4 regions of the Streptomyces sp. NPDC029159 genome follow, and region 4 is predicted to be linked to each of the others. Evidence: riboswitches for the same ligand, from Rfam matches in the RefSeq annotation. Region 4 holds a riboswitch; each other region holds the start of a gene.
What was found. A riboswitch is a leader RNA that binds a small molecule or an ion and turns the genes downstream of it on or off. The one in region 4 is predicted to bind cyclic di-AMP.
Positions count from the first base shown of each region.

Region 1: it holds a riboswitch for cyclic di-AMP, as region 4 does, so the genes downstream of both, ACZ4U4_RS10025 (transglycosylase family protein) here and ACZ4U4_RS28440 (C40 family peptidase) in region 4, are expected to answer to the same signal.
Region 2: it holds a riboswitch for cyclic di-AMP, as region 4 does, so the genes downstream of both, ACZ4U4_RS04795 (M23 family metallopeptidase) here and ACZ4U4_RS28440 (C40 family peptidase) in region 4, are expected to answer to the same signal.
Region 3: it holds a riboswitch for cyclic di-AMP, as region 4 does, so the genes downstream of both, ACZ4U4_RS22890 (C40 family peptidase) here and ACZ4U4_RS28440 (C40 family peptidase) in region 4, are expected to answer to the same signal.

Region 1 is NZ_JBVHWT010000004.1:92,482-95,908, forward strand. Features, by position in the region: gene eno (phosphopyruvate hydratase) at 1-748, opposite strand, end outside; gene ACZ4U4_RS10025 (transglycosylase family protein) at 1,225-1,905, opposite strand; cyclic di-AMP (ydaO/yuaA leader) riboswitch at 1,910-2,077, opposite strand; gene ACZ4U4_RS10030 (transglycosylase family protein) at 2,338-3,357, opposite strand.
Region 2 is NZ_JBVHWT010000002.1:108,195-111,621, forward strand. Features, by position in the region: gene ACZ4U4_RS04790 (M16 family metallopeptidase) at 1-962, shown strand, start outside; cyclic di-AMP (ydaO/yuaA leader) riboswitch at 1,205-1,361, shown strand; gene ACZ4U4_RS04795 (M23 family metallopeptidase) at 1,374-2,150, shown strand; gene ACZ4U4_RS04800 (GntR family transcriptional regulator) at 2,378-3,070, shown strand; gene ACZ4U4_RS04805 (HPr family phosphocarrier protein) at 3,368-3,427, opposite strand, start outside.
Region 3 is NZ_JBVHWT010000012.1:137,807-141,233, reverse strand. Features, by position in the region: gene ACZ4U4_RS22890 (C40 family peptidase) at 1-899, opposite strand, end outside; cyclic di-AMP (ydaO/yuaA leader) riboswitch at 908-1,090, opposite strand; gene pcrA (DNA helicase PcrA) at 1,353-3,427, shown strand, end outside.
Region 4 is NZ_JBVHWT010000019.1:109,689-113,115, reverse strand. Features, by position in the region: gene ACZ4U4_RS28445 (ATP-binding protein) at 1-375, shown strand, start outside; gene ACZ4U4_RS28440 (C40 family peptidase) at 392-856, opposite strand; cyclic di-AMP (ydaO/yuaA leader) riboswitch at 861-1,039, opposite strand; gene ACZ4U4_RS28435 (M28 family metallopeptidase) at 1,493-2,434, opposite strand; gene ACZ4U4_RS28430 (urease subunit gamma) at 2,959-3,261, shown strand; gene ACZ4U4_RS28425 (urease subunit beta) at 3,279-3,427, shown strand, end outside.

The DNA of each region.
Region 1 (3,427 bases), on a different contig from region 4:
TGTAGAACTCGGAGGCGGCGACGTCCAGGGCGAGCGCGATGTCCTGGCCGGGGGCGTAACCGGCCTCGCGGATGGCCTCCAGGATGAGGTCGAGGGCCTCGCGGTTGGAGCCGAGGTTGGGGGCGAAGCCGCCCTCGTCGCCGAGGCCGGTGGCCAGGCCCTTGTTCTTCAGGACCTTCTTGAGGGTGTGGTAGACCTCGGCGCCCCAGCGCAGCGCCTCGGAGAAGGACTCCGCGCCGATCGGAGCGATCATGAACTCCTGGATGTCGACGTTGGAGTCGGCGTGCGACCCACCGTTGAGGATGTTCATCATCGGGACGGGCAGGACGTGCGCGTTCGGGCCGCCGAGGTAGCGGAAGAGCGGCAGGTCGCTGGCCTCGGAGGCGGCGTGCGCGACGGCGAGGGAGACGCCGAGGATGGCGTTGGCGCCCAGCGAGCCCTTGTTGTCGGTGGCGTCCAGGTCGAACATGGCCTGGTCGATGAGGCGCTGCTCGGTGGCGTCGTAGCCGACCAGCTCCGGGCCGATCTGCTCGATGACGGCGAGAACGGCCTTCTCGACGCCCTTGCCCTGGTAGCGGTTGGGGTCCCCGTCACGCAGCTCGACGGCCTCGAAGGCTCCGGTGGAGGCACCGGACGGGACGGCGGCCCGGCCGGTGGAGCCGTCGTCGAGGCCGACCTCGACCTCGACCGTGGGATTACCTCGCGAGTCGAGAATTTCGCGGGCTACGACGACGTCGATGGACGGCACGTTGTCTCCTTCATGGGTGTCTGGAGTTCTGCGGCACGAGCCTAACGGCCCCGGGGCCCTCCGCTACCTCGCGGCCCGCAGTACGGGACGAAAGGTGCCTCGGACGCCAGGTTCCTGACATTCGACAACGAAGGCCGCGGAACGGAAAAGCAGCTGATAAGGGGCGGGCACGACGCTGTGTCCGGGACCAGGGTACGGAACGGCGAAACCCCGCCTCGGCGCGCGGAGGGCGGCGAGGCGGGGAGCCGGTGCCGCCCCGGGGACGTGCGCGCCGGGCGGGGTATCCCGTGGGGGGGGGTGAGGTCCGCGGGTGAGCGGGGGCTCCCGGGCGGTGCCGGGGGCCGTGGCCCGCGGGTCCGGGCGGCCGGTGCCGCCTCCCGGTCCGGTGGGCCGTGCGTACCGCCGTACGCACGGGCGCGGTGGGCCGGGAGGGGGCGGGGGCCCGGGGTGCGGGGCGGTGGGGCCCCGCGCGGGGATCAGACGTGGAGCTTCTGGCCCGGGAAGATGAGGTTCGGGTTGGAGCCGATGACGGACTTGTTGTCCGCGTAGACCGACTTCCAGTTCTTGCCGTGCGCCTTGGCGATCTTGGCCAGGGTGTCGCCGGACTTCACGGTGTAGTTGCCGTGGCCCATGGCGTGGTGCTGCGGCGCCTGCTGCTTGGGGGCGGCCTGCGGCTTCGGGGCCTGCTGCTTCGGCGCCTGCTGCTGCGGGGCGGCCTTGGGCTGCGGGGCCTGCTGCTTGGGGGCGGCCTTGGTGGTGCCGGTGTTCAGGTCGGGGGACGGACCACCGGAGGTGAGGTTGCCGGCGCCGGCGCAGGACCAGGCGCCCGGGCCCTGGATGGCGAGCAGCTTCTCGGCGGCCTGGATCTGCTGGGCCTTGGTGGCCAGGTCGGCGCGCGAGGCGAACTGGAGGCCGCCGGCGGCCTTCCAGCTGGAGTCGGAGAACTGCAGGCCGCCGTAGTAGCCGTTGCCGGTGTTGATCGACCAGTTGCCGCCGGACTCGCACTGGGCGACGGCGTCCCAGGTGGAGACGGAGGCGGCGGAGGCGTTGGTGGCGCCCATCAGCGGGACGGCCACGGCGGCGCCGGCGACACCGGCGAGGGTGGCGACGCGGACGGCCTTGGAGGGACGGCGGTGCTTGGCCTTGTTGCTCAGCATGATGCGTTTTCCTCACCGACGCCTGCGAGGTGAGCTGTCGGGTTCGGGCGGTGTGGATTGCCCGGCCGTGTGACGCGCACACGGCTTCACCCCAAGCCGGTTGACCCGTTTTCACGGGCGGGGCCGGCACTTACCTTGGGTCCCCCGCTCCTGCCTTCGGCGCTTGCGCGTCGACCACCTTCGCCCACCGGCAGGATTCGGCGTGTGAACGAAGGGCCCGCTTTGGCGAGCGGTCCTGACCGTAAACAGAACCCCCCGTGTCGTTCAAACCCCGTTTTCTGCACCCAGTTGACCGTCAACGACCGCAGAGGGCGCATATTTCCGCAGGTAGGACATGGTGTGGATTCGAAGGGCAGGTCGGGACACGGCGGACACGGACGAGAGCCATGTCTCACTTTCGCCAAAACGGGCAAAAGCCGCCTTTCGGCTCGATCAGTGGCCCAGATCGAGGAGTTGACCTGGCTGGATGAGGTCCGGGTCGTCGCCGATGACGTCCTCGTTGCGCTCGTACAGCGCGGGCCAGCCGCCCGGCAGGTCGCGCGCCTCGACGATGGCTGACAGGTTGTCACCGGAGCGCACGGTGTAGCCGCCCTCGGCCGGGTCCGTCCGCTCACCGCCGCGCGAGGCGTGCCGCCCCGGGGCGCGGTCGCCGTCCTCGTCGGCGCCGCCGCGGTGGCGCCCGGAGCCGTCGCCGCCACGGGGGCCGTCGGTGTCCGCCGGGGGCGTCGTACGGGACGGGTGCGAGGGCTCGGACGGGTGCGAGGCGTGGCCGGACGGGTCGGTGGACGGCTCGTCGGACGGGCCGGGCGTGCCGGGTCGCTGCGATCCCTCGTGCGCCTCCGGGGAGCCGGTGGCGTCGGGCGAGGTGGACGGGTCCGGGGTGCCCGGGTCCGGGGTGTCGGACGGGTCCGGGCTGCCGGACGGGTCCGGGGTGCCCTGCGGGGTGGACGGGTCGGTGGTGTCCGGCGTCGAGGGCTCGTCCTGGTCGGAGTCGGTGCCGGTACCCGTGTGGGCGTCGTCCGCACCGGCGGGCGGGGTGGTGACGGCGCCGCCGGGGTCGACGTCGGGCGCCTCGCCGTCCTCGGTGAGTCCGGCGTCGGACGCGCAGCGGGGCCAGGCGTCGGGGCCGCGCTCGGCGAGGATCGCCTGGGCCACGGCTATCTGCTGGGAGCGGCTGGCCAGGTCGGGGCGGGCGGCGTACTCCAGACCGCCGTGGTCGCGCCACATGTCGAGGGTGAGCTGGAGCCCGCCGTAGAAGCCGTTGCCACTGGCGCTCGACCAGATGCCGCCGGACTCACACTGGGCGACGCGATCCCAGGTGGAGGCGTCGGCGGCGTGGGCGGCGCCCGCGCCGAGGAGGGGCAGGGCGAGGCCCGCGCCGGTCACACCCGCCGTGACAAAGAGGGCCGGTGCCTGGCGGGGGCGACGGTGTCTGCCGTTGCCGGTGCGCATGCGATTGCCTTTCGAGCGGCGGTTGAGTTGTCCGCCCCGCCGCCCCGGTCCGGCCGCCCGGGGTCCGGTA
Region 2 (3,427 bases), on a different contig from region 4:
GTCTCGACGAGATCCCGCACGAGCTGGCCAACCCGGGGCGCCGCGCCGCGATGGCGCTGTCCAAGGAGCTCTTCCCCGCGTCGTCGCGGATGTCGCGGCCCCGGCAGGGCACCGAGGAGACCGTCGGACATATCGACGCGGCGGCCGTCCGGGCGTTCTACGACGCCCATGTGCGGCCCGCGGCGGCCACCGTCGTGATCGTCGGCGACTTCACCGGCATCGACGTGGACGCGGCGCTCGCCGACACGCTGGGCGCCTGGCAGGGGCCGGCCGCCGAGCCGGTCGCCGTCACGCCGATCACCGCGGACGACACCGGCCGCGTCGTGATCGTCGACCGCCCCGGCGCGGTGCAGACGCAGCTGCTCATCGGGCGGATCGGCGCCGACCGCCACGACCGTCAGTGGCCCGCACAGGTCCTCGGTACGTACTGCCTGGGCGGCACCCTGACGTCGCGTCTGGACCGCGTGCTGCGTGAGGAGAAGGGCTACACCTACGGGGTGCGGGCCTTCGGTCAGGTGCTGCGGTCGTCGGCGCCGGACGCGCCCGGGGGGCCCACCGGCGCCTCGATGCTGGCGATCAGCGGTTCGGTCGACACCGAGTCCACCGGCCCGGCCCTCGACGACCTGTGGAAGGTGCTGCGCACCCTCGCGGCGGAGGGGCTGACCGACGCCGAGCGGGACGTGGCGGTGCAGAACCTCGTCGGCGTCGCGCCGCTGAAGTACGAGACGGCGGCAGCGGTCGCGGGCACCCTCGCCGACCAGGTGGAGCAGCATCTGCCGGACGACTACCAGGCGCAGCTGTACGCGCGGCTGGCCGAGACCGGCACGGTCGAGGCGACCGCCGCCGTGGTCAGCGCGTTCCCGGCCGACCGGCTGGTGACGGTGCTGGTCGGTGACGCGGCGCAGATCGCCGAGCCGGTCCGGGCGCTGGGCATCGGCGAGGTGACGGTCGTCAGCGGCTGACGAACCGTGGGGCGGTGGCCCCGGCCGGGCTGTTCCGGCGGCCCGGCACAGTAGGGCAGAAGGGGATCCCGGGGTGGCGAAGTGCCCTCGGGATCCCCTTTGTGCTGTGGAATGTCAGCTTCCGGTTCCCTCGTCCCGGTGTGGCGTAACGCACAAAAACGCGTTTCTGTTTGCCGATTGAAAGTTGCCGCGATTAGCGTCAAGCGCGCTGTCCGCCAGCAGCAGGCCGCAACCGCGGCACCGGACAGTCATCGCCGAGTCCCCGTACGGCGCGAGCCAGGGGAGCCGGGGACCCACACGTCCCCTGGGGTGAATCGGGTACCTCTCCGGAGGAACCCGTAGGAGACCTTCCTGCTCCGAACCCGTCAGCTAACCCGGTAGGCGAGAAGGAAGGAAAGGACCAGCCAGCACATGGCGTTCACCCGTGCCACCGGGAAGCACCGCCGTCCGAGCCGCAGCGCCCGGACGACCCGCAACATCGCCGGCATCGCCGGTCTCGCCGCATCCGGCGTCGTCGCCTCCGTCTCCTCTCCCGCGATGGCCGCCACCTCCGGTGCCGGGCACGACACGGGTCTGCAGCGGGCCGTCGTCCTCGGCGACGAACTCGCCGAGCGCGTCCAGGCCCAGGCCGATGCGCAGCAGGCCGTCGCCGAGACGGCCGAGGCCAAGGCGAAGGCCGAGGCCGACGCGGTGAAGCAGGCCCAGGCCGCCAAGGCGGCGGCCGACAAGCGGCACGAGGCCGAGGTCCGCGCGGCCCGCGAGGAGGAGCGCAAGCGCCTCAACGCCTTCGTCGCCCCGATCGCCGGCTCGTACGTCTCCACCGCCTACAAGGCGTCCAGCGGACTGTGGTCCTCCGGCACCCACACCGGTATCGACTTCCACGCCGCCACCGGCACCACCGTGCACGCCGTCGGCGCGGGCACCGTCGTCGAGGCCGGCTGGGGCGGTGCGTACGGCAACAACATCGTCATCAAGATGAACGACGGTACGTACACCCAGTACGGCCACCTGTCGCAGATCGGTGTCTCGGTCGGCCAGCAGGTGATGCCCGGTCAGCAGATCGCGCTGTCCGGCGCGACCGGCAACGTCACCGGCCCGCACCTGCACTTCGAGGCCCGTACCGGCCCCGACTACGGCTCGGACATCGACCCGATCGCCTACCTGCGCGCGCACGGCATCAACGTCTGACCCCGCACTTCCCGGAGCCCCGGACCGCCCTGACAGGGTGTCCGGGGCTCTGTCGTGTCCGGTGCCGTACGGCGGATGGCCGGATTTCCCGGGGGCCGGGGAACGCACTCACCAAAAGATTTCCATGAATGTGTGAAGGCGGTAAAGGAGTCGACACCGTCGAATAGAGTCACGGAAAAGGCGCCGTGCACCGGCGTTTTCCGGGGAGGACGGTGGAGGTGCCCACGATGACGCAAGGCGAGATTTCCGTGCAGCGCATCTCCACGGCGATTCGTGACGACATCGTTTCCGGCACGCTGATCCCCGGCAGCCGGCTCGTCGAGGACATTCTGGCCACCCGGTACGGCGTCTCCCGGGTGCCGGTCCGCGAGGCGTTACGGACCCTGCAGTCGGAGGGGTTCGTCACCGCGCGGCGGCACGCGGGCGCCTGCGTCGCCGCGCCCACCGCTCAGGAGGCGGCCGACCTCCTGGACCTGCGGGCCCTCCTGGAGCCGATGGGCGCCGCCCGCGCCGCGGCCCGCCGCACCGATGCGCAACTGAAGGTCTTACGGGGCGTGGTGCGGCTCGGCAGGGAGCGCGCCCGCCGCGACTGCCCGGGTGACCTGCCCCGTCTGGACGGCTGGTTCCACGAGACGCTGGCGCGGGCGGCGGGCAATCCGGGGCTGACGGCGCTGCTGACCCAGGTGCGGCGGAAGATCGAGTGGATGTACGTCGTCGAGCGTCCGGCGCGGTACGCGGAGACCTGGGACGACCACGGCGCGGTGCTGGACGCGGTGGCCCGCGGCGACGCGGAGGCGGCACGAGCCCTGATGGCCTCGCACGTGGCGCGGTCACTCCCGGCCTACCGCCCGCGGCACCGGCAGCCCGCGGCGCGCCCCGTGCCGCGCCCCGTCGGCAGTGGGCGTGTGCGTTCTTCCTAGAGGCGCGATGAAACGGGACGGCCGGAGCATGGCGGAATCCTGTCGGCCTCGTACGGGAAATTGCGGAATCGGGTTCCGATAAAACACGCCATCCGGGAATTGCCGCACCGAGTGGCGTGTATTCAACTATTCGGCCGTGCGGCGCAGACGGGCCGGGAATTACGGGCGGGGGAGTGTGCGGCGCTTCGGCGCGCGGCGTTCCGTCGCCGGGAACGCGAAAGGCCCCGCCGCGGTGACCGGTTCCGGTCGGGGCGGCGGGGCCTTTCCCCGGTTGCGGGGAGGCGGGGGAGTCCCGGCTCAGACGGTCTCCGGCAGCTCGTCGAGCCCCTCGGCGACCAGCTTCGCCAGACGCTCCAG
Region 3 (3,427 bases), on a different contig from region 4:
TAGGAGTTGGGACCGGTGGCGCCCCAGACGTACGGCTTGCCCATCTGGGCGCGGGCGAACGCGAGCGCCTTCTCGGCCTTCGTACGGTACGAGCCGTCGGCCGGTCCGCCGCCCTGGCCGGGGTCGGGCGTACCGGAGTCGCCGGTGCCCGTACCGGGGGAGCCGGTGTCCGAACCGCCGCCGGGCTGCTGCTCGCGCTGCTTGCGCGCCTCCTCCTCGGCCTTGCGCCGGGCCGCCTCCTCCTTCTTGCGCTCCAGCTCCGCCAGGCGCGCCTTCTCCTGGGCGGTCAGCTCGGAGAGCAGCTGGCGGGCCTCGGTCAGCTTGCCCTGGACCGTCCGCTTGGAGTCGGCCAGCTCGGACTGCGACTCCTGGAGGCGTTCCAGGCTGCGGGTCGCCTCGGCCCGCTGACGGGCGGCGGCGGCCTGCTGCTCCTGGTAGGCGTCGACGGCCTGCTGCTGCCGCCCGGTGAGCCGCTCCATCAGGTGGCTGCGGTCGGCGAACTGCTGCGGGTCCTTGGAGAACATCAGCTGTGCCGTCGCGTTCACGCCGCCGCTGCGGTACTGCGCGGCGGCGAAGGTGCCCAGCTCCCGGCGGGCCTCGTTGAGCTTGCCGGTGCGGCGCGCCGCGGCGTCCTGGAGGTCGCTGACCTCCGACCGCCGCTCGCCGACGCGCTCCTTGACGGCGTTGTACTTCTGGGTCGCGACCTCCGCCTGGTGGTAGAGGGTGTCGACCTTCTTCTTGACCTCTTCGACGGTCGGCTTCGGGGAGCGGGGGGACGCCTCGGCCGGCTGGGAGAGCAGGGTGACCGTGGCGAGGGCGGCGGTCGTCAGACCGGCGGCCGTCCGGCGGCTGCCGGGCGAGGTGAGGACGCGGGTACGCGGCTTGCGGTGCGACGGCAAGGCCGACGACTCCTTCCGTGGACCGCCTACCGGGTTAGCTGTCGGGTTCGGGCGGTGTCGCAGACGGAAGGCTTGCCCTACGGTCCGTACGTGCGCGCTGGCGGCCGTACCGACCGATTCACCCCGGTGGTGCTGGTGGGTCCCCGGCTCCGGGTGCCGTGGGGCAGGGCCGGACTCGGCGGAGGCGGCCTGTGCGGACGCTGTCGTCCACGGGATGCAGGCAGCCCGAGCGTGAACCTAGCCAACTCGTGTGGCTCCTGTGAAGGCAGATGTTCGATTTGCCCGAAACCTTTTCGTGACCTGTGTGCATGAGGTGACGTTCGTGTGGGCAGGGCGGGGTATCTGCGCGGAATGCCGGGTTCGCCGCGCGAGGGGGAGCGGAACGCCCGCGCTTCCGGCCTTTCCACGGCTCCGGGCCCGACTGTCGGTGGGGCGGCCTAGACTCGGTGGGCGATGAGCAGCCTCTTTGACGACAGCTTCCTGGCGGACCTCGCTCCCAAGGACGAGGAGCCCCCGCCACCCCCCGAGGACGAGCACGGCCCGGCCCGGGAGGAGGTTCCGCACGACCTCTTCAGCGGGAAGTTCGACGCCCCCGTACCCCGGGACGCGCACTACCGCGACGGCGCCGCCCGCCCCGCCGTCGACCCCGCCGCGCTCCTGGAAGGGCTCAACGACGCCCAGAAGGCCGCCGTGGTGCACTCCGGCGGCCCGCTGCTGATCGTCGCCGGAGCCGGTTCCGGCAAGACCCGGGTGCTCACCCACCGCATCGCGCATCTGCTCGCCGCCCGCGGCGTGCACCCCGGCCAGATCCTCGCGATCACCTTCACCAACAAGGCCGCCGGTGAGATGAAGGAGCGCGTCGAGGAGCTGGTCGGCCCCCGGGCGGGCGCCATGTGGGTCTCCACCTTCCACAGCGCCTGCGTCCGCATCCTGCGCCGCGAGTCCAAGCACCTCGGCTTCACCTCGTCGTTCTCGATCTACGACGCCGCCGACTCCAAGCGCCTGATGGCCCTGGTCTGCCGCGATCTCGATCTCGATCCCAAGCGGTTCCCGCCCAAGTCCTTCAGCGCCAAGGTCTCCAACCTCAAGAACGAGCTCATCGACGAGGAGACCTTCGCAGGCCAGGCGGCCGACGGCTTCGAGAAGACCCTGGCCCAGGCGTACGCGCTCTACCAGGCACGGCTGCGCGAGGCCAACGCCCTGGACTTCGACGACATCATCATGACGACCGTCAACCTCCTCCAGGCGTTCCCGGACGTCGCGGCCCACTACCGCCGCCGCTTCCGCCACGTCATGGTCGACGAGTACCAGGACACCAACCACGCGCAGTACACCCTCATCCGCGAGCTGGTCGGCCCGGCCGAATCCGCCGCCGAGCTGTGCGTCGTCGGCGACGCCGACCAGTCGATCTACGCCTTCCGCGGCGCCACGATCCGTAACATCCTCCAGTTCGAGGAGGACTACCCGGACGCCACGACGATCCTGCTGGAGCAGAACTACCGCTCCACCCAGACGATCCTCTCCGCCGCCAACGCCGTCATCGAGCGCAACGAGAACCGCCGCCCCAAGAACCTCTGGACCGAAGCCGGCGAGGGCCCCCGCATCACCGGGTACGTCGCCGACACCGAGCACGACGAGGCCCAGTTCGTCGCCGAGGAGATCGACCGCCTCACCGACGCGAAGGACGCCCGCGCCGGAGACGTCGCGATCTTCTACCGCACCAACGCCCAGTCCCGCGTCTTCGAGGAAATCCTCATCCGCGTCGGACTGCCCTACAAGGTCGTCGGCGGCGTCCGCTTCTACGAGCGCAAGGAGGTCCGCGACATCCTCGCGTACCTGCGCGTGCTCGCCAATCCGGAGGACACCGTCCCGCTCCGCCGGATCCTCAACGTCCCCAAGCGCGGCATCGGCGACCGCGCCGAGGCGATGATCGACGCCCTGGCGCTCCGCGAGAAGATCAGCTTCCCGCAGGCGCTGCGCCGCGTCGACGAGGCGTACGGCATGGCCGCCCGCTCCGCCAACGCCGTCCGCCGCTTCAACACCCTGATGGAAGAGCTGCGCACCATCGTCGAGTCCGGCGCCGGCCCGGCCACCGTCCTCGAAGCGGTCCTGGAGCGCACCGGCTATCTGGCCGAGCTGCAGTCCTCCACCGACCCGCAGGACGAGACCCGGATCGAGAATCTCCAGGAACTCGCCGCCGTGGCCCTGGAGTTCGAGCAGGACCGGGTGGCCGGTCCCGCCGCGGCGGACGCGGACGCGGAGGAGCCCGTCTCCGGCGGCACGCTCGCCGACTTCCTGGAGCAGGTCGCGCTGGTCGCCGACTCCGACCAGATCCCCGACGAGGACGAGGACGGCAGCGGCGTCGTCACCCTCATGACCCTGCACACCGCCAAGGGCCTGGAGTTCCCGGTCGTCTTCCTCACCGGTATGGAGGACGGCGTCTTCCCGCACATGCGCGCCCTCGGCCAGACCAAGGAGCTGGAGGAGGAGCGCCGCCTCGCCTACGTCGGCATCACCCGCGCCCGCGA
Region 4 (3,427 bases):
GCGGCCGCGCGCAGGCACGTTTCCGCGGTCCTCGGCGCCTGGGGCCTGGACCGGGCCGCGCCGCTCACCGACGCGGTCCGGCTGATCGTCTCCGAACTGGCCACCAACGCCGTCCGGCACACCGGCGACACCTCCCCGTACTTCACCGTCGTCCTGCGGCTCGACCGCGACGAGACGCTGACCGCGGGCGTCACCGACCGCGACCCCCGGCCGCCCCGGCGGCTCGCCGCCGATCTGTGCCGGGACGGCGGCCGCGGGCTGCTCATCATCGGCCTGCTGGCCGCCGAGTCCGGGGGAGAGGTGGCGACGGTGGCGGAGCCGGGCGGCGGCAAGACCGTCCGGGTCCGGCTGCCGTGGCCGCCCGCCGGGGCGTGACGGGCGGCCACCTCGCTCAGCCGACCCGGCCGTACGACACCGAACCGGTCCAGATCTTCTCCAGCCGGACGACGGTGCCGGTGCGCGGCGCATGCCAGATGCGGCTGTGACCGGCGTAGATCCCGACGTGGTAAACGCCCCCGCTGCCGTGGAAGAAGACCAGGTCACCGGCCTTGCGTGCGGAGGTGCGGATGTGGCGGGTGCGGTTGTACTGCGCGGCGGCGGTCCGGGGCAGGCTCCGTCCGGCGCGCTTGAAGGCGTACTGCGTCAGCCCCGAGCAGTCGAAACGGTGCGGCCCCCGGGCGCCGTACTGGTAGGGCGCGCCTTTCTTGGACGCGGCGATCCGTACCGCCGTGGCGGAGACGGAGGTGGCGTCGGCGCCCGGGGGGAGCGCGACGGTCGCGCCGACGGTGGCGAGTGTGAGAGCGGAGATGGTTCCGGCCCGGGCGACCGCGGCCGGCACGTGCATGCGCACAGTCATGCGCAAACCCTTCGTCAGCCGCCTGCGAAGGAAGACCTGTCGGGTTCGGGCAGGCGAAGGTGCCCGGCCATGCGTACGGCTTCACCCCAAGGGACCCGTCGGCGCAGGGCGTGCGCCCTGGTGACCGTGGTCCCGTCGTGCTCGGGTCCTCCGCTCCTGCCGGTGCATCCGCGTCGACCTGACATCCGGGACGGCGGCAGGATTCGGCGTCCGCCCGGACCGCCCCGCCGCTGCGGCGGGGGCTTGTCGTCCAGGGGATCGTCACGCATCGGGCGCCCGGATTCCGCGCTGAAATGACCAGGTGTGACATTGGTCACAAATACGTCAATTGGCACTTTCGGGGCGCTCGGTGGCGGCTGCGGCATCCGCTCGCGCGCCCCGGACCAGCGGGAAAGCCTCCCCGCGCCGTCTGTTCCGCATCGGAGTTCTGCAACGTGACGCCCCCGCGAACGCCCGGAACCGGCTGGTCCGTGCGGGCGAGCCCGGTCGGGCGAGGGGCGTCGCGCGCGACGCCTCCGGGGCGGCGGCGTGCGGAGTCCGGACGTCGCCGGGACATGCCGCGGCCCGGCCGCCGGAAGGGCGACCGGGCCGGGCCGACCGGGTGGGGCCGGCCGGTGCTGCGCGGGGCGCGGAGGGTCAGGAGCTGAGCTCCCAGATCGCGTGGGCGATGGCGTCGGTGTGGTTGTCCAGCGCGGTGTCGTCGATGTTCTTCGCGGTGTCGCAGGCTTCGTGGTAGCAGGCGTCGAACGCCTTGCCCGCCTCGCCGCCCCACGCCTTGGCCTGGGCGTCGGTCTTGATGTAGTCGGCGCCGGAGAACAGCCCGCCGACCGGGACCCCGGCGTCCTTGAACGGCGCGTGGTCGGAGCGGCCGTCGCCCTCGGTCTCCTTCTCGGTGGCGATGTTCTTGGTGGCGAACCAGTCCTTGAACACCTTCTCCAGCCGCGCGTCGTCGTCGTAGACGAAGTAGCCCGGGTTGGGGGAGCCGATCATGTCGAAGTTCAGGTACGAGTCGAACTTCGCGGTGTCGGCGCCGAGCGAGTCGACGTAGTGCGAGGAGCCGACCATGCCGTCCTCCTCGTCACCCCACCAGCCGAAGCGCAGGTGCTTGGTGGGCTTGAGGTCCGCCTTGGCGACCGCGAGTGCGACCTCCAGGATCCCGGCCGAGCCGGATCCGTCGTCGTTGATGCCGGGGCCCGCGGGGACGGAGTCGAGGTGGGCGCCGGACATCACGGTCTTGCTCTCGTCGCCGCCGGGCCAGTCGGCGATGAGGTTGTACCCCTTCTCGCCGCCGCTGGTGAACTCCTGGACCTTCGTGGTGAACCCGGCGGCGTCCAGCTTGCCCTTCACGTAGTCGAGCGACTGCTGGTACCCGGCGGTGCCGTGGGCGCGGGTGCCGTTGTTGGCGTCGGCTATGGACTGGAACTTGGCGAGGTCGGCCTTGACGTCGGCCACCGGGATGTCGGGTGCGGCGGTCGGCGTGGTCGCCTGGGCGCCGGCGGCGACGCCGAGCAGTCCGACGACGGCGGCGCAGGCGCCGGTGGCGAGGGTGAGACGGCGGGTACGGGCGGTGCGGGTCACGGTGTGGCTCCGATACTGGTGTGGGGGGTGGTGCGGAGCGTTTGACGCGCACATGAGGATCGTGAGCGATCTCCGCCCCGTCAAGAGCGGATACCGGACAGTGGTGTTCGTCGAGCGGTGGTGGGTCCGGATTGCCCGGAGCATCCAATTCGCCGCACCCGGGACGCGGTGTCCGATCGGTCCGGCGGGTGTTCCGGGATGTGGAATTCGCCACCGTATTCCGGCTGTCGGGAATTTCCGGTGTGAGAAATCCGGAAGAGAAATTCGGTTGCCGCTCGGTAACTCCCGGTAAGGGAGGTGCCTGCTCTCCAGTGCCGAGAAGGGTTCCGCAGGTGGTCGGGCGTGTAACGCCACGGAAATGGGGCCGAACTAACCTCTGCCCGATGGGCTGTTGATGACCTCTTGCGGAGAGGCGGTTTGCTTTCCCTTTAGTCGCTGTGTGATACATCTACCCATACGGGCGTGTCCACGCCTGTGACCTGGGCGAACGCATACCCGGGCAGGAAGTCTGTGAGGTGGAACGTATGCAACTGACCCCGCATGAGCAGGAACGCCTGATGATTCATGTGGCAGCTGACGTGGCCGAAAAGCGCCGAGCACGGGGGCTGAAGCTCAACCACCCGGAATCCATTGCGCTGCTGACCGCCCACATCCTCGAAGGGGCACGCGACGGCCGCACGGTCGCCGAGCTGATGTCCTCCGGGCGCCAGGTGCTCAGCCGCGACGACGTCATGGATGGCGTCCCCGAGATGATTCACGACGTGCAGGTCGAGGCGACCTTCCCCGACGGCACCAAGCTCGTCACCGTTCACGAACCCATCAACTGACCACGGGAGAGCAGAAGATGATCCCGGGACAGATCCTCTACGCCGACGAGCCGGTCCGCCTCAACGAAGGCCGCCCCCTCACGCGCATGACCGTCCTCAACTCCGCCGACCGCCCCGTGCAGGTCGGCTCCCACTACCACTTCGCCGAGGCCAACCCGGGCCTGGC